Pseudobacteriovorax antillogorgiicola: one gene and its partner. The protein of the gene in region 2 binds, or shares a complex with, the protein of the main gene of each other region. Links are inferred from orthologs where the notes say so. Each region holds a gene or a part of one and is shown on either strand. Other genes may lie near its edges. The genes, in order: pfkA and rny.

What was found.
Region 1: rny (region 2) and pfkA share a complex: the UniProt entries of both Bacillus subtilis proteins name them as parts of the possible RNA degradosome complex. The link is inferred for Pseudobacteriovorax antillogorgiicola from one-to-one orthologs.

The regions. Positions count from the first base shown.
Region 1 is NZ_FWZT01000002.1:29,155-41,744, reverse strand. What follows is about bases 3,724-6,535. They hold pfkA (6-phosphofructokinase), read right to left. Parts: upstream 5,713-6,535; coding sequence 4,735-5,712; downstream 3,724-4,734. Other genes in these bases: B9N89_RS02545 (ABC-F family ATP-binding cassette domain-containing protein), read right to left, coding at 6,323-6,535; thpR (RNA 2',3'-cyclic phosphodiesterase), read right to left, coding at 5,774-6,319; B9N89_RS02560 (PaaI family thioesterase), read right to left, coding at 4,281-4,682; B9N89_RS02565 (hypothetical protein), read left to right, coding at 3,724-4,232. Also shown: B9N89_RS02575 (polyprenyl synthetase family protein), read left to right, coding at 162-1,130; B9N89_RS02570 (GbsR/MarR family transcriptional regulator), read left to right, coding at 1,132-1,695; more of B9N89_RS02565, read left to right, coding at 1,881-3,723; more of B9N89_RS02545, read right to left, coding at 6,536-8,134; B9N89_RS02540 (outer membrane beta-barrel protein), read left to right, coding at 8,344-9,306; B9N89_RS02535 (DUF4337 family protein), read right to left, coding at 9,349-9,993; B9N89_RS02530 (Ppx/GppA phosphatase family protein), read left to right, coding at 10,154-11,155; B9N89_RS02525 (OmpL47-type beta-barrel domain-containing protein), read left to right, coding at 11,780-12,590. UniProt on the Bacillus subtilis protein: Catalyzes the phosphorylation of D-fructose 6-phosphate to fructose 1,6-bisphosphate by ATP, the first committing step of glycolysis.
Region 2 is NZ_FWZT01000001.1:330,688-336,400, forward strand. The notes cover bases 147-2,990. They hold rny (ribonuclease Y), read left to right. Parts: upstream 147-707; coding sequence 708-2,273; downstream 2,274-2,990. Other genes in these bases: pal (peptidoglycan-associated lipoprotein Pal), read left to right, coding at 147-419; B9N89_RS01720 (TIGR00282 family metallophosphoesterase), read left to right, coding at 2,270-2,990. In the rest of the region: more of pal, read left to right, coding at 1-146; more of B9N89_RS01720, read left to right, coding at 2,991-3,100; B9N89_RS01725 (hypothetical protein), read left to right, coding at 3,260-4,876; B9N89_RS01730 (hypothetical protein), read left to right, coding at 4,951-5,713. UniProt on the Bacillus subtilis protein: Endoribonuclease that initiates mRNA decay. Initiates the decay of all SAM-dependent riboswitches, such as yitJ riboswitch. Involved in processing of the gapA operon mRNA, it cleaves between cggR and gapA.

The DNA of each region.
Region 1 (12,590 bases), on a different replicon or contig from region 2:
ATCACGCTAGGAAAAGAAACGTAAAACCCAGAATTTGCGGCACCTAGCAGGAATTTGCTTACATATTTGGCTTAGTCTTGTAGAATCGCAAAGCCTCGCCCGATCGTATCGAGTCCGGCAGAGTCAATAGTTTATAAACTCGTAAACTTTAGGAAGAACCCGTGAGCATCCCAGCTATCAGTCATGCCATTTCCCCCGAAGTAAACAAGAGCCTCTCCGGTCTCGACTTTGATCTCTCCCAGTGGGATCAAAATCCTCGCATCGGCGGATTGTTGAGTCGGACTGTTCTCGCTGGTGGAAAGCGTCTAAGACCTCTTCTGACTCTGCTTATGGGAGACCTTTTCGGCGCTGACCACGGGAGCATGACTCCTTTTGCCAGGGTTGTGGAAATGGTTCATGCCGCAACTCTCGCCCATGACGACGTAGTTGACAACGCTGACGTGCGACGGGGAAAGCCATCTATTAATGCTGTTTCTTGTAACAAGAAAGCTGTCCTCGCAGGGGATTACCTACTTGCTTACAGCCTTGCTGAAGTCGCGCGGCAGGGGCGCCCCGAGCTGGTCACATGCCTCTCAGAAATTATCAGCGACCTGGCCGAAGGCGAGTGGCTACAGATCGAAAATAGCAAGCGCACCGACCTTTGCAGAGACCATGTGGATCAGGTCGCCTTGAAGAAAACTGGCAGCGTTCTGCGTTGGTGTAGTGAGGTAGCGCCTTTATACTTAGGCCTTGATCAGACCACTGTTGCAAAGGCTCGGGAGTTTGGCGAATGCCTAGGTATTGCCTTTCAGATGACCGACGATATTTTAGATTTCAAACGCCGCGATGGCGCCGAGTTTGCCGACCTCAAAAATAAAGTGATCAACTCAGTGATCTTCGAAACCTTGGCACTGCAAGGGGACCAACAAACTTTGAACGTTCGAAGCCTCGACGAACTCACGCTTGAAGAGAAGAGCCTCAAAATCGCTCTTGAAGTGGTAGCAAAAAATGTTGCACAACGATTGCAGCGCTGTCGAGATCTTCTGTTGGAATTCTCGCAACGAGAGCTTGATGAAAGCCAAGTCAAAGCACAGCAGCAAGCTTTCTTAACTATAAGCTGCATCATCGAATACTTAGCGAATCGTGTGTGACATGGATGCCAAGCAGATAAAAATTACCCCAGAATTGGAAGATCTCTCCAACCAGATTGGTGAGTTCATGGAATACTGGGGTTTTAAGAAGGTCCACGGTCAAATCTGGTGCCACCTGTTTCTATCCTCAACACCCCTTGATGCCTCAGAACTGATGAGCCGCCTGGCGATTTCAAAAGCCTTGGTTAGCATTTCCTTAAAAGAACTTTTAAAATATGGTGTTATTTTCGAAGTTGGCAAAAGCCCGCGGGGAACTCGATGCTACAAAGCTACAGAAGATATCATGACCCCAATTCTAGAAACCCTTCGTCGCCGTGAACAAAGAATGATCTCGCGAGTTATGGGTGCCCATTCACTGCTGTCTCGGCTCGATAGTTCTGATTTTGAAGAGATGGGTATCGAGCGCAAGCGGCTTGATTATCTGGGACAAGTGATTCGACTGGCCGACCTCAGCTTAGAGAACATCATCAAAAAGAAATGGGTAGGCATTGCCGACCTCTTGTTGATGCGTCACCGCTTGCGGGGCAAGTCTCAAAACGCCTCTTCGGAGCACTCCTCAAGCTAAATCCTACCTCCAGCAGCCTGCAACTTGTGCCTAGATAAACCCAGTATTCTAATACTATAGCCAAAGACCAAATCAAGGTAGCCATGTCTCTACTTAGATGTGCCTTACATCTATGTCTCTTTTCGTGGTTTCTACTGGGTTGCTCGCCGAAAGATCGGAGCGAAAACCTAGCGGACACCACTCCCATGTCTGTGTTTTCGACCTCTTCAGAAACGATCATCCCTCCTCAAGAGCCCACCCTTGATTGGCAGTCCTATAAACCGGGTCAAGGATACCAGCCTACAGATCCCACCCACCGTTACCTTTGGATTAAAGTTCCCCTGCCTTCAGATCGCCCTCAGAATAGTTTTGTCGCGCTTAGACGCTGCATGATCGTTTTCCAGGTCTATCTAAATGAAAAGCAGATTGCCCAATGGGGTCGCTATAATCCCCAAGCTATCGATGGCATTGAGGCTAGCCACTATTTGCCTATAGTCTCAGTCCCCCCAGAACTCAATCAGAATACTCTTTACCTCAAGGCCTATCGCTTTGGGCGGCAGAACGATTCAGGACGCTGTGCAACAGTCGCGCTGGGAGAGCACACCTCACTTATACTGGAGCGCTTCTCACTGCTAACCCATCAGATGGCGATCGGTTTTATTTTTATTGGTATCGGGCTGGGAATGCTACTCTATACCTTTTTTATACGCCAAATTATGACACTAACATTTTCACTCTTCACGCTCATCATGGGAGTTTCATTTTGTGGCGGCGTGCCCATTATCTCATTCTTAGGCAGCTCAAACTGGGAATACTGGGCCTTTTGGCAGCTAAGTCTGTTTGTATTTCCAATTTTCTTTATATGGTTCTTAGGCACCCATAATGAGAAGCACTTTCGTTGGTATCTTTGGGGAACCAGCCCTAATATGGTCCTCACCATCTTTCACATCTCAATGTGGAATGGATATGCGGGCTATCGACTCTATGCCTTACGTGACATTAATATGGTCGTCTTGATCGTTCAGGCCCTAGTCCTCATATGCGTCGGCATCTATCAGATACGAACAGCAAAAGGATATACGAGGATTATCGCATACACATTTCTTGGTATTTTTCTCGTTACAATGTACGACTCACTACTTCTACTAACAGCAACATCTCGGACCACCCTGTCTCCTTATGCATGCTTTCTGATGGTAAACGTTCAGCTCACAGTCATTTTACTTCGACAACGAGATCGCGTTCGCGAACTCGAACGAGCGAAGCGGGAGCAGATTGAATTAGCAAGGGATAAACTTGAACAGGAGGTCCATTTACGGACCAAAGACCTTCATGCCCAAAAAGAAGCCTTGGCTCAAGCAAACCAGGAGCTAGCTGAAGGTAACAACTTGCTAAAAACCAGCAATTCTCAATTAGAGACATTAAATTCTAAGAATCAAATCTTACTTAAGCAGATTTCCTATATCGACGACCACAGCCTCACCAAGCTGATCGATATCGTAGGCCGAATCCCCGACTCCAGCGGCCTGACGATCGCTGCCGTCGATGAATTGTCGCGACTCAAAGACTCACTCGCCCCACTCGCCAGCCTTTACCAGTCAGAGCAAGAAATCAGCAAGAAGAAGATTATTCACCTTGCTCAATCTAAGGGCGAGCAGCGACTGCTTCGATTCTCACTCGGCGGAACACTTATAAAGCTCGTTCAAACTGATAGCGTCGAAACGAGCAAGGACCTGCTCAAGCAAGGTGACTTTGAGTTGCTCATCATGGGGCCAGAATTTTTAGATATGGCCGCCTATTGCCAAAAAGAATGCCCCAACACCAAGACTATTCTGATGACCTCGGAGGATTTCTCCAAGCATATCGATATTTTGATCAAACGGGATGAAATCTCGAATCTTGTATTTAAAGATACGAACGACCCCACTTTTAGTATGAGGACCATGGCCACAACCGTTGCTAAGATTATCAACGACGATTACTTTGGAATTAGCAAATATCTGGCTTGGGGCACTCGAATCCAAGAAGTAAAGATCACATCAAGCGATACTAGGCATCAGATCATTGGTATGATGGGCCGGGTTCTGAAAGACATGGGGATGAGAAAATCAGTAATCAATCGCAGCTTTTTAATTTGCGATGAAATGCTGATGAATGCGATCTATGATGCCCCCATGGACCAAGACGGTAACCCCAAATACAACCACCTCCCCCGCACGGAAGCTGTTGAGCTAGAAGAACACGAGCAAGGCATGTTCTGTTATGCTTCTGATGGTGCAACCTTGGCAATAGCAGTGCAAGACCCGTTCGGTGCTTTAACCCGAGAAACCATGCTTCGCTATGTAAAATCTTGCTATGATGGTGAATATGGCGCGATCAATGAAAGACTAGGCAAAGCCGGCGGGGGCATGGGGCTTTTTCAAATCCTGTCAGCATCAGACTTGGTGATCGTCAATGTCAAACCCGGAGTTCGCACCGAATTTATCTCGTTAATCAACATTGGTGCGAAGTCAAAATCGAATCGCCAGGCGGTGGCATTCCAATTCTTCAATGTCTAGCCTAGGAGAGGCAAGCAGGCTCATAGCCTTACTCCTCATGGCTTACGCCTACTTTTTAGAGATGATCGAAATCGTCAGGATAACCTGAGAAATTAAATCATCGCCGCGGGTAAGATCCACGTTCCATACCTGACTGCGATTGCCAGAATGAACATTCCTCGCGGTGACTGTTATCTCATCGCCAGCTCTCGCTGATCGGATGTGATTGGCCGTGAGGCTTTGCCCAACAGCCGCTTGGTCTTCGGCAACAGAGAAGTTCGCAGCCATAGAAGCGATCGACTCTGCCACAAGGCAGGAGACACCACCATGGAGCAAACCGAAAGGCTGGGTATTATGATCGCTCACCACTAGCCTACCAACAACCGATCGATCCTCTTCCCGAAAATCAGTGATTTGAAAGCCAATAAACTCATCCACTTTGGGACAAAACTTTTCGTGGATCTGGTTCATATTCAATTTGGCTTTCAATGTCTCTAGCCTGGTAAAAAACGCCATATATTTCCTATAGTGCTAAGGTTCTTAGAATTTCTAGCAACTCTGGATCGAAGTCATTCTTCTTTTCTAGACATTCCTCAAGAGGTGCCAGGCAGAACTTGCCATCCCGAACCACAGTTACCTTGCCACTGTCACCACGTTTGATCGATTCAACCGCCATGTAGCCCATTCTTGCCGCCGAGAATCGATCTCTTGGAGACGGATTACCACCCCTTTGAATATGCCCTAGGATACAAAGCTTGGTTGCTAGCCCGTACTTGGATTTAAGGTCTTTTTGGTAGCTATAACCTAAGCCTTCATGATCACCTTCTGCGACTATGATAATCGATGATTTCTTGCCCCTCTCAATCCCACGTTTAATATTCGCAGCTACATCATCGAGGGACTCCACTTGCTCAGGAAAAATCACACATTCGGCCCCAGTTGAGATGGCAACGGTAATCGCAATCATTCCTGAGGAACGTCCCATGACTTCCACCAGAAACGTTCTATCATGGGAGGTTGCAGTATCTCGAATCTTGTCAATCGCTTCCACTGCGGTATGTAATGCCGTGTCGAAGCCAATGGTATATTCTGTGCCAGAAATATCGTTATCGATAGTTCCTGGAATACAGATAATTTTGATGTCATGCTCTTTGAAGAGACAATTGGCACCTTGAAACGATCCATTGCCGCCAATTACTATCAGAGATCCAATGCCACGCTTTTTCAGGTTCTCAGCAGCGACCTTGCGAGCCTCAGGATCATGAAACTCTGCACAACGGCTAGTGTAAAGCACCGTTCCGCCCCGCTGGATGATGTTACCAACGGAAGAAAGATCCATTTTTTCAAAGTCGTCGGTTAGGAGACCAGCAAAACCTTTGTAGACACCATATACATCGTAACCTTCACTAATCCCTGTTCGCACCACTGAGCGAATGGCGCTGTTCATCCCCGGTCCATCACCGCCACTGCAAAGTACAGCTATTGCATTATTACGTCCCATCGCTTTAGACCTCCCATACAACATAGTCTCAGTGCTGTTTTACACAATTTCCTGATAGGCATCAGCAGCAAAAATTGAAGGTTTCTACGATCCGGTACAGGTTTGGGTGCATTCGCTGCTCGCGAGCAGGCCATCGTTTCATTAGTACCGCAGAGTTTGCGCACCAACTAGGGCCACGCCAGTCCTTGAAGCTAGAAAGATTATTGGAATCGTACAAAGCCGCCTCCGTCACCCTACCTAGTGTCAAATGAGCCTGAAATCTAGATTTGCTCACACCTGGGAACCGGTCTAATAGGAGCTGGTGAAGATGATTAAAGGGACTTTCCTCGGTCACAGAGGCCCAGATCACCCGATCACAGCCTTGTCGGCTAAACGTCCGAATGCCTTCAATACTGACAAAGAACGGATCTCCCCATGAGCAAGACCTTGCTGAAGATACAAAGCTAGAAAGGTTTTCCGATGGGACTCCACCAAGGAACAAAAGGGTTATATGAAGGTCATCAGGATGGACCCAGCTCACTCCTGGGATGGCATCTCGCATCCGATCAAGCAGGTCAACAAAATCTGGTTTTGCTACCTCTGGGACGAGAACAGCAAAGAAGGCCATGGTCTAAGCCTCTTGCTGCTTTTCTTCTAATTCAGTCCACCTCGCATAGAGGCGATCCACTTCAGCCTGGGCAGTCTGAAGGCTTTCGTACGCCTTCTGCATCTCGTGGGCGTTGCTTGCTAGTTCTGGATCTTCAACTCTTGCAGTAGCAGCTTCCAAGTTTTGCTCTGCATCTAGAATTAAGCCCTCCATTTGATCATACTCTCTTTGTTCCATGTAGGAGAGCTTCACCTTCTTTTTCAAAGGTGCTTTCGGCTTACTCTTGTCTTTGGTTGCAGATTTCTTAAGGGGCTTTTTAAGGCCTTGAAGTTCACGCTCCCACTGCTCATAGTCAGCAAAAAGCCCTGTTTTACCGTCACCAAGAAAGCCAATACAAAGATCTGTTAAGCGTTTCATGAGATAACGATCGTGAGAAACAATCACAATACAGCCAGGAAAATCAGCCAGATTCTGCTCAAGTAATTCTAGGGTTTGGATATCAAGGTCGTTCGTTGGCTCATCTAGAATCAATACATCAGCCTTCTGCTGCATCAGACGAGAAATCATCACCCTAGCCTGCTCGCCACCAGAGAGGGCCCCAACTTTCTGTGTGAGTTGCTCATTGGTAAATTGAAACCTTTTCGCCCATGTAACAATATGCACTGACTGATCTTGGTAGATCACAGAATCTCCACCGACCTCACTTAACGCTGTTTTTAGAGTTTCGTTGGGATCGAGCAAGCGACGATTCTGGTCGAAGTATACGATTTTTAAGTCCGGAGCATGAGTGACCTCTCCAGAGTCAACTGAAATCTCCTTCTGAAGTGCTTTGAGAAGGGTAGATTTTCCACAGCCATTTGGCCCTAACACACCGAGTACCATGCCCGGCGACAAGAGTAGATTAACATCTCGGAAAATCGTCCGCCCGTCATAGGACTTTTCAATCCCATCAATAACCACGAGACGCTTGGTTTTTCTTCCTGTGCCACCAAAAGATATCTGCGATTCACTTGATTTCAACTTTTGACGGAGGTCAGCTAGGTCGCTGATGAGGCGCTTGGCATCATCGATCCGATACTTAGCCTTCGTCGTTCTCGCTTTGGGGCCTCGCCTCAGCCACTCTACCTCGCGACGAACCTTATTACTCAGAGCTTCTTCTTGGCGACTCAGCCCTTCGAGGTAGTCTGCTTTGAGGTCTTGAAAGCTAGAGTAGTTTGCTTTTTGAAGAAAAATGCCTCCAGGGAAGGCCTTATTTACTTCAGCGATAGTATTGACTGTCCGATCTAAGAAAAAGCGGTCGTGACTCACCATGACCCAGGCAAAGCTAGCCTGAGTTAAGATACCTTCCAGCCAGAGCACGGCCTCGAAGTCAAGATGGTTCGTCGGCTCGTCAAGAAAGATCAGATCAGGCTCTCCAAGCATCGCTTGAGCGATGGCCAGACGTTTACGCCAGCCGCCCGATAATTCGCCGGTCTTTACATCATAGCGTTCAAACCCGGCCTTGCTGAGCAGCATAGGAGCTTGCACCATGAGATCCGTTTCAGAAAGCCCCAAGCTTTTCCCCTGAACCATCATCACTTGCTCCAGGGTGTCCTGAGGGTCAAATCGAGAGTCCTGTTCAACATAAGCTGTTTTCAGAAGCTTGCGTCGCGAAACGGTGCCCTCGTCGGGCTGAACACTGCCCCCCAAGATCTTTAATAGCGTCGATTTTCCAACTCCATTAATTCCAATGATCCCAAGGCGAGCCCCCTCCTCGATTCCCAAGGTGAGGCCTTCGAATAAATGTTTCGAAGCAAACGACTTTCCAATCTCATGGCAATTAAGTAATAACGACATATAGGCTCCTCATTAACGAAGGCCAAACTATCACACAAGAACTCAAAGTACCAAGCTGTGCCTTCTGTAGCACACCTGTAGCTCGCCGCGTTCTATCAAATCGACTGACTTTCACAGAATATACAATATTTTCAAAAAGTTAAAAACTAGGCACAAGCCTTGCTGAAGTCCTAACGCATGGTAAATGGACCACAAAGAAAGGAATGACCATGAAAACACAAATGATTAGCCTAGCACTACTCGGCGCTCTTACATCTACTATGGTCACTGCAGCACCATCTTCACAAAATGAGTTCGGTGTCGACCAAGTTTCTCCAGCACAACGTTATGGCCGATCCACTGGATCCGCTGGCCAAGTATCAATTACCCAATCAGAATCCACTATCACCGATAAGGCAAGTAAGAAGTCTGTAGAACTAGATGTTCAGCAAACGTCCGTTGAAGCTGTAGGCCAATACAACCTACCTTACCGAATTTTTGCGGGCCTTAAGGTTGGCCTTGAGAGCCAAAGCACCGATACCACAACCAAAAGGCTGACTAGCAACAATAGCTTCAGGATCTTAAAGTCCGATGCTAGAGCCGATGGCTACAACTTAAACCCATTTGTAGGGGTAAACATTACCCCCAACATCACGGCAGCCTACGAACTTGGCTACCACAAAGCTAGTGACGATGACGACTCCTATGACTACATGCAGCAAAAAGTTGGTGTTAGCTATCACAAAGACATCTACGAGCTAGGAGCTGTTTATCAAAGCCAAGTGAAGCAAACCGAGGCAAATATCGCATCCTCAGTGACTCTTCATGGCCAAGCGATGGTTACAGATCAGCTCGCTGTAGGCGGTTTAATCAAACGCAGTCTTGAAAACCGACTGGATGACAGTCGCAACGACACTCACTATGTTAAGCTAACTAGCCAGTACGCACTCAATGATAAGTGGGACCTGGAAGGAGCTGTAGGCTTCCAACCATCCAGCGCCAGCGACAAGGATCAGGTCGATGTGGCGACAGCCCAATCATTTGACACGCAGCTTGGTGCCTACTATCAGGTTCAAAAGAACCTTCAGCTAGGCTCTGCTGTTAAGTATGGCACGTTCAAAGATGAAACGGATGCAAATGAAGTGGATGCTAAGGCCCTAGCCTTTAGCGTTAAAGCGAACTACCTATTCTAAAAATACTTAGAGGAGGGGCCGTGTGCCTCCCCTCTTTCGTACCTACTTGAAAAATGGAGACGTGAGGGATTGGAGTTGAGCTTGCACCGTAAACGTGGCCCCTATGACTCCAATAATGATCGTGGTACAGAAAAATATCACCTTCGTTTTTTTCTTATTAAGCATCATACCCACTGCACCTAGCACCATCGAAATTTGCAGCAGCATCGAAGCATAATCAAACTGATCTTCAGCATCGTCTAAGATTTCTAAACTGGAATCATACTCCTTAGCACCAATAATCTTGCCCAACTCGCCATCTATATCTTGAATCCAGTTTTCCTTACCCACTTTCTCTGAACCGAGCAAGATTTCGGTTTTTTCCATTTTATATTTCTTGGCTTTGCGATTGAGTTGATCGAGCTGCTTATCCAGCACCTCTTTTTTGCTATCAGAAATCGACCCTGAATCCACTAAGACCTTGAGAAGGTCGTGCTGACCACGAACTACAATTTCCTTGATACCTTTAGACTGAAACCACTGGAAGGCGTCATTCCTCTGATTGCCTAGCTTTAGCTGCAAAGATGCCACGTTATCAGCCATCAGATCGTTGATTGCCAAGACCGACGCAAAGATTGCTATCATCAAGGGGAAAAAGGCTTCCCAGATTCCGCCACCAGATGGTGGAGGCGTTGGAGTTGTCTGCATCACGAACACCTATTGTCAAGCAAGTTCCTCTGTTGCTCTATTATAACTGACCACCTCAGTTAAAAACCTGGTGTTTTTTTCCTAGGTCCACTATTTATAATTCCGCTATCCTTGAAGATGGGGACACCTGTCGTGAAAGGTATCTTGGAGAATCTGATATATGGCTTTTTTTCATTTGATTTTGCTAACGATTCTTTACGAGACGTTGGCCCATGGGAACCCCTGTATAGAGACAAGAGGTGCCTTTGACATTGGTTCACGGCGAACAAAATTCCAACTAGCGCAGGTCGATATCTGCAAGGGCGAGATCAGGAAAGTTCTGATCGACGAATCGACCTCAGTCCCCTATGCCGATGATGCCTTGCATAACGATATGAAACTTTCCGAAAAGATCCAAACTACTGGTATTGGGGCTATCAGAAATTATGTTAACCGAAGCAAACCCCATAGGCCCAAATTATTTCAGGGAGTCGCCACTTCGATCTTTCGCAATGCTAAGAATGGACCTCAGTATATCGAGATGATTCAACAGCGATTTCCTATTAAGGTCAAGGTTATCGATCAGAATTTTGAAGGGCAACTGGCACTCCGAAGTGCCGAGCTTTTGCTTTCTAAAAAACCAGATATTGTGTGGGATATTGGTGGTGGTAGCATGCAAGTTGTTTACCCAAGCCAGAAGCAGCTAGCAAAGGTCTCAGGATGCCGCTGTGGATCTGTAGAGTTTCATGAGTACCTCTTGAAAAAAATGGGCCGTACCAACCAATCAATCAACCCGATAAAACAAGAAAACATCGAAAAAGCGCGGGCCTTTACGCAAGCCTTTCTCAAAGAGCGAGGACTCGACACTAAGCTACCTCAATTGGGCCAAGATGTAGTAGGAATCGGCGGAGTTCTTGGCAAAGGCATCCCAGAACAAACCAACACTCACAGCCAGACCATCGAGATCATAAGTAAAACGTTGTCGAACCGTATCAACTTGTCTAATGCCGAACTGGGGGGGAAATATGCAGAAACAGCTATTTCAAATCTACTTCTTGTAGAACAGACTATGAAGGCACTTAAAATCTCGAAATTTAGATCCCTCGAAGCCAACCTCACCGGCCCCCTACTTGTAGATTCCTTTAACGACAAGCCCGTGAATCGAGGCCCCTCCCCTAAATAACTCCTGACATTTGCCGACATCGGAACCAGACACGTGAAGGCAGGTCATGAGAATAAACCACCAATTTAGTCATAAATCTACTCGGCTTTGTCGCAGGTCGGTGCGGGTGCGGCGCCGTGCTCCGAGTCGTGGGAACGAATCTCACCATCAAAGCATAAATGAAGTGCTGGACTACGGCAAAAAATTCTTGTCGTGGATCAGAAATAACCCACATATACTCCTTATGATTTCGCTATTTTCTTTGTTATTCACCTTTGATGTATTGAATCTTATCAGTTCCCTATGTCTGGGGTTTGTGGGTACCTCCCTCTCCGACCTTCTCTTTCACAACTACCAGGATTGGCGTAAATCTCGCCTACGGTCCCCAGAACCTTCCGAGAAAAATAGTCTGGAATCAATTCGTCCTGCAAAAAATATCGACTACATGTCTACTCGTCACAAAGCTCCCTATGAGTCATTGAAAGAACGTTCGAAAAAGCTATCAGCCTAAATCTCTAGACAGTCCATTTCACTAGTATCGGATGCCATATTTTAAAATGAACCATGGCGACTCAGCTCTGAAATAGTTGAGAATTCCAAACTCTTACCGAATAACAAAGGGAACTAGAACGAAAGGCTACTGATTTGACGATCTGGTTTCGAACCATTTCTATGATGAGCTCTTGGCTGCTTCTCTCTAGCCTTGCACTTGGCTATATCGTGGGCAAAAGTCCCGACGAAGTGAAGAAGGTTATCGACTATATCAAAAAAGAAAAGCAGCTAAAGGTATATGTAGACCCTAAAAAACGGGTTTTCTGGCCAATTGATTTACCATTTTATGTCAGACTTGCCACTGGCAACGATAGCGACTCGGACTCATATCTTCTGAAGGATGTGATGGTCAAACGCCTCGAAGGAGCACAAGAGCAGATCAACGAGGGTGTTCGCCTTGATATACCCGGATCACAGTTTCTCAGATGGGTAAATCATGTCTCTCAAGAAGAGGTCATGTTTCGTTTCATCGCTGATGCTGGAGCTCCCACCACATCACTCAAGTTCAATGATGCTCCCCGCTATAGCGCTGGGGATAAGATATTTTTCGGCAAAGGCCTTTCTGTTGCTGTTTTATCCCAAGACGAACACTCCGGAGTTAAACAAGTATTCTATACCATCGACCAGGACGATGTCGCCGAGTATCAGAAGCCATTACAACTGCGCAAGCAGCACTCTTATCGCTTCGGCCATACAGCAGTTGACCACGTAGGCTATCGTAGCCGAATCCAGACCAATTATTTCACCGTTGACACAAGCTCTCCGTCAACGGACGTCAGCTATGAAAAAAACCACATCAGTACGACTTTCTCACAGGACACCCTCATCAAACTCAGTAGCGCAGACAATCTTTCAGGAGTTCAAGACATATTCTACAAGTTTAACAATCAGGACAAATTCAGAA
Region 2 (5,713 bases):
ATCAACAGCCCGCAGAGGAAGTTGTTCAGCCGACGGAAACTGAAGAGCCAGCAGCTCCACCCGAAGAGATGGTCAGCGTTGAAGAAGTTACACAGCCTGTGTACTTTGCGTTTGACGACTATACTCTAAGCATTTCCAGTCAAGATAGCCTAAGCCAGCTCGCTGACTACTTGAAGAATAACACCGCAGCTGTGGTACAAGTCGAAGGTCACGCTGACGAACGTGGTTCAATTGAATACAACTTAGCCCTTGGCCAGCGTCGGGCTCAATCGGTTAAGAACTACCTTGTTGAGCTTGGTATCGATCCAAGCCGTCTTCCTACTATGAGCTACGGCGAAGAGCGCCCAGCAGTGGAAGGCAGCGATGAAGGGGCCTGGGAAAAGAACCGCCGCGCAGAGTTCGTTCTATCGAACCCCTAATATCGAAGACTCAGCCTTCCCGATTGGGAAGGCTTTTCTCGTTTTGCCCCCTTAAAGCCTTCCTGGTTTTTGCATAGACCTTTGCCCGAAGTTCCCTTAGATTCAGATTTCTGAAAGCATCTTGCCCTCTTGGCTAATGTTTACGTACAATCGGAATCATGGTTTACAAATTTAATCTCACCTCGTTGCAAACTTCGCTTGATCGGGATACCATCACCAGTCCAGTCAACTGTGTCGGCTCGACTAGGTTGTCCAGTTTGGCTATTTGCACACCACGGAGGCTACCCATTGGATACGGTCATCTCTATAACAGTAGGGCTCTTTTTTGTTATCGTCGGCTTTATGCTTGGCATACTATTTCACCGAAAGAGTCTTAAAAAAACTTTTGACGCGGCTCAGATGGATTCGGAAAAGATCCTTGAAGAAGCAAATCAAGAACGGGATCGCATCATCAAAGAGGCCCATCAGGAGGCCAAACAAGAAAACCGCCAGCGACGAACTCAGTTCGATGCTGAAATTAAGAAACGTCGCACTGAATTCCAGAAACTTGAAAATAAGGTCAAGAATCGCGAGCAATCTGTTGAGAAGAAATTAAGTGTACTAGAGAAGAAAGAGTCTGACCTAGAAAAAATGACAGGTCATCTCAATCAGCAAGAAGCTCACTATCGAAGCATGATCAAAGAATGCGAACTCAACTTGGAAGAGAATCGCAAGACCTTAGAATCCATCGCAAACATGTCTCAGGAAGAAGCCAAAAGGGAGCTTATCAAGTCTCTCGAAGCAGATGCTAAAAAAGCTGCTCAGGAAAGACTACGCCAAATAGAAGAAGAAACTCGTGTGGAAGCCGACCGGATCGCACAGTCGACCGTCAGCCTCGCGGTACAAAGGGTTTCCAGTGAATACGTCAATGATTCTACAATTACCGTTGTTGGGCTACCTTCAGACGAGATGAAAGGTCGCATCATTGGTCGTGAGGGTCGTAATATACGCGCCATCGAACAGGCTACAGGTGTCGACCTGATCATTGATGACACTCCTGAAGCTGTTATTTTGTCATGCTTTAACCCCATCCATCGAGAAATTGCAAAGATATCCCTTGAGCGACTCATCGCTGACGGACGAATCCACCCTGCAAGAATCGATGAAACTGTTAAAAAAGTAAGCTCTGAATTTGATCAGGTGATCATCGAAAACGGCGAACAAGCGGCATTCGACAGTGGTATTACTGACCTACACCCTGAGTTGGTTAAGCACTTAGGGAAGCTCAAATATCGCACTGCCGGACAGCAGACGGTGCTTCAACATGTTGTCGAAGTTGCTCACATTTGCGGGATTATGGCCGCTGAAATGGGCATCGATGTCAAAAAAGCGAAACGTGCTGGGCTTTTGCACGACATTGGCAAGTCGGTTGATCAGGAAGTAGAAGGGCATCACTCAAAAATCGGCGCTGATTTGTGCTCAAAGTATAACGAATCAGCTGATGTTATCGAGGCCGTTTTGGGACACCATACTGAAGAATTGAACTTTGCAAGCCCCTTAACCATTGTGGTTCACGCCGCCAATGTGTTATCAGAGAGACGACCTGGCGCCCGCCGCGAGGTCCTAGAAACCTACATCAAACGCCTCAAAGCGATGGAAGACATCGTCAACGGCTTCGAAGGTATTAGTGAATCATTTGTGATTCAAGCTGGCCGGGAAATTAGAGCTCTCGTTTCACCGACTGGCATATCAGACTCCGAAGTGATCGACTTATCAAACGATATCGCCTTCAAACTCAGAAAAGAGTTAACTTTCCCTGGGCAGGTTAAGGTCACAGTCGTAAGAGAGAGCAGACAAGTTGACTTTGCGAAATGATTAAATTGATTGCCATTGGCGATGTGATGGGTAAGGCGGGCAGGCGTTGCCTCGCTAAAGCCCTACCCAAGATTCAGGAACTCCACGCCCCCGATATATTGATCGTCAACGGCGAGAATGCTGCCGGTGGTTTTGGAATTACAAAAAAAATCTATAAACAGCTTATTGAAAGCTTCGGTGTAGACTGCGTTACAACAGGCAATCACTGGCATGACAAGCGCGAGATCTACGAGCTGATCCCGTCTGCGGAGCGGCTTGTGATCCCCGGCAATATGATGAACGTGGACTCCATTCATCATGGCTATAAGATCCTTGAGACCAAATCGGGCACTCCCTTCGCAGTGATCAACGTCATAGGTAGTGCCTTCATGCACCCAGATAATCGCAATCCTTTTCACTGTGTCGATGAGATTATGAAGCACATTCCGGAGCAGGTTCGCATCCGGGTTGTGGATGTTCATGCGGAAGCCACCAGCGAAAAACAGGGAATGGGTCGCTATCTGGCAGAAAAAGCTTCTCTTGTTTTCGGAACCCATAGCCACGTGCCAACAGCCGATGAGCGCATCCTCGACAACTATACGGGCTTTATTACCGATATTGGCATGACAGGCCCATACGACTCCGTGATCGGGATTCGCAAAGAGGCCGCCATCGCCCGCATGACTGGGGGAGAACGGAAGAAGTTCGAACCAGCCACAAAAGACTTGTGGATGCCTTTTGTTGCCGCAGAGATCGATGAGCAATCGGGTGCATGCCTAAAGATCGAGCGCTTCCGATGGGAGTTGGAACGCATGGATCTGGAGATAAATGACTCACCTTTAGATTGACGTTTCGCCATGCCTATTCAGATAGGCTTAAAGGCTGCCGTCGCCCTGAACTTGGTTTTACATAGCTTATCAAGAAAAAAGCGTGGTATGTATTTTTTCTAGTGCCTATTCTTGAGAGCTAACGTGTCTGCTTAGAATGTAGCATAGGAAATAGAGTTAATGATTTTAAAACGCGCAATCTTTACTTCACTGGCCATGGCCACTATGGCAAGCAGCCCAGCGCTTGCCGTTTTCATCGACGGACATGGTAGCTATGCGCTTCGCGGAGAAACAAGAACGAAGCCTGGCTTTAATCAAGAAACGGGAGTTTACCAAGCTGTTGATCAGTTTTTTCAACTTGATACAGAGATCAGAACCTCTGATAAGGCTAGCTTTTTCTTAGAGTTTCGCTTGTTTGACCAGGATCGCGAGTCTAACTTGGGCGATGATACCCAACTCGATACCTGCCCAACACCCATTGGTGCTGGTGAAGACTACAACTGTGCTGAGCAGTCGGGCTTGCAGCAGGACGCCATCGAACCTCGTTACAAAGACCTCCAACCTCGTGTCACTAAGGCATATGCTCAGTACGCCATGGACTACTGTCTCTTGACCGTTGGCCGCCGCGATCGACATTGGGGACTCGGCCTCTACCTTGACGGTGGTAACGATGTCTTCGATACCGATGCCTCGATTTACGATGGTGTAACTTGTGACATCAATCTTCAGAAGAGCCAGACTCTTGGCTTCTCCGTGGGATACGACAAGATTTCGGAAACCGGTGGTAGTATCTATGCTACTGGCATCGCAGATCAGAACTACGGTCCCAATAATCGTAGTGATGATCTCGATCAGATCTTTTTTACGATCGAGTATAACGATCATAAAACCAATGCTGGCAAAGGCTTCTCTCAGCAAGTCGGTATTTACTTCGCCAACATTTTCGGTGGCGGCAACACTGGCACTGATATCAAAGTCGCTGATCTCTACCTTAACTTCATCATTTCAGACCTCGTCATTCAAAACGAGATTCTTTTCCGCTTAGGTGAATCTGCAGATCCTAACCTAGCATTGCTAGGAGGTGCTCGTCGCCTGAACGACACTGACGAGTTTAAAAACAACGTGCAATCCATTGCCGCAGCAGGCTCCATCGAGTACTTCTTATCCCGCTCAGGCTCTGTCCTGGGTCCAGCAAAGTTTAAGCAAGGAACGGCTACCAGCCATTCATTGTTCTTTGACTACGCTTTTGCACCTGGCGACCCCGATGGCTACTTGCCCGAATACGAAAGCCTTTCTGATCCTGAGAGCGCTCGTGATCGCTCGGTCAAGGCAGTCGCATTCCACCGCAATTTCAAGCCCGGTTTACTATTGTTCAACGGCACTACTGGAATTGACGACAAGCGAGTTGATGGGATCTTCGACCCTTACCGCGTGATGAATGCTAGCGTTTTCTCTCTCGGTTATCGCTACAAAAGCTTGGTAAATGGCAACTTTGAAATCAAGTTCGTCACAGCCTCACTCAATGAGTCTATCTCAAGCGATGCGAAATCTTTTTATCAGTCAGGGGACGATGAGCTGACACAAGCTGAGAGAGACAACAAGGAGCGACCTATAGGCTTCTACGGCGATAGCTTGGGCATGGAGCTTGATGTTTCATACTCAAAAAGCCTGGGTGAAGGGCTTGAGCTAGGCGTTGCTGGAGCCATCGCTCAGGGTGGTGATGCTTGGAAAGTTAAAGACTCACAATCCGCTCAAGATAACTATCTTCTTCAAGGGCACATTTCATTTCAATTCTAGCCCAAGGAACATAGCTTCTTTAGACTTACCAGCCGTGATAGCCTCCTAAATGGGACACCAAACAGGAGGCAATCATGGCAGAATCATTTCATGCTCCCAAAGTTTCATGTTTTCGTGATTACCACACAGCAGTCGCTGCGAGTCTGCAGGCTGAAAGGCTAATTGACAGTGACACCGCCGACTCACTTAGAGACTTCCTCAGACAGCAACTCTTCCAGTGTGATCCATCTCAGTCACTATTTGAACGCTTGATTACTGATGCACCAGGATTTTCCATAGCAGCAAGGTCATACTGTAGTGATCATGCCTTGTTTAGCAACTATTTCAAAGGCCTGCTCCGCCTTTGGCTACCTCCTGTGATAGAGCAACTCAGAATCTGTGGTGAAGACGTTTTGGATCGATCCCAGCTCATGTTCAACCGCCCCTTTCAGCTGGTTCGAAATCAGCAGCTCGAAGCACAAAGCCTCTTTAGCGGTGTCCTGCTCCTATTTGCTGAATCCATCATCGAGTGTCGCCAAAGGCTGCAAAAGACCTACAAGGAATCAACATGTCTTACTTTAAGCCTTGACCAACCATCATTAGACAAGGCCTGGAGCCAAGAGCTGGGGCTGACGGTGGGTGAACCGAGTCACCTGCCTCTACTGGCCGAAAACCGAATGATTCATGACCTTGCCCACAGCTTTGAGTCCTTATTGGATTGTACAAGGCTGATTTTTGACCAACTAAGGCACAATATTCAGCCCATCGATTCTCAAAGAGGCCGCCCTATTCCTGTCATGCTCAGCGAGGCCATTTCCATCTGCCACACCCTCCGCACGATGGAGTTCGCTTGGCAAG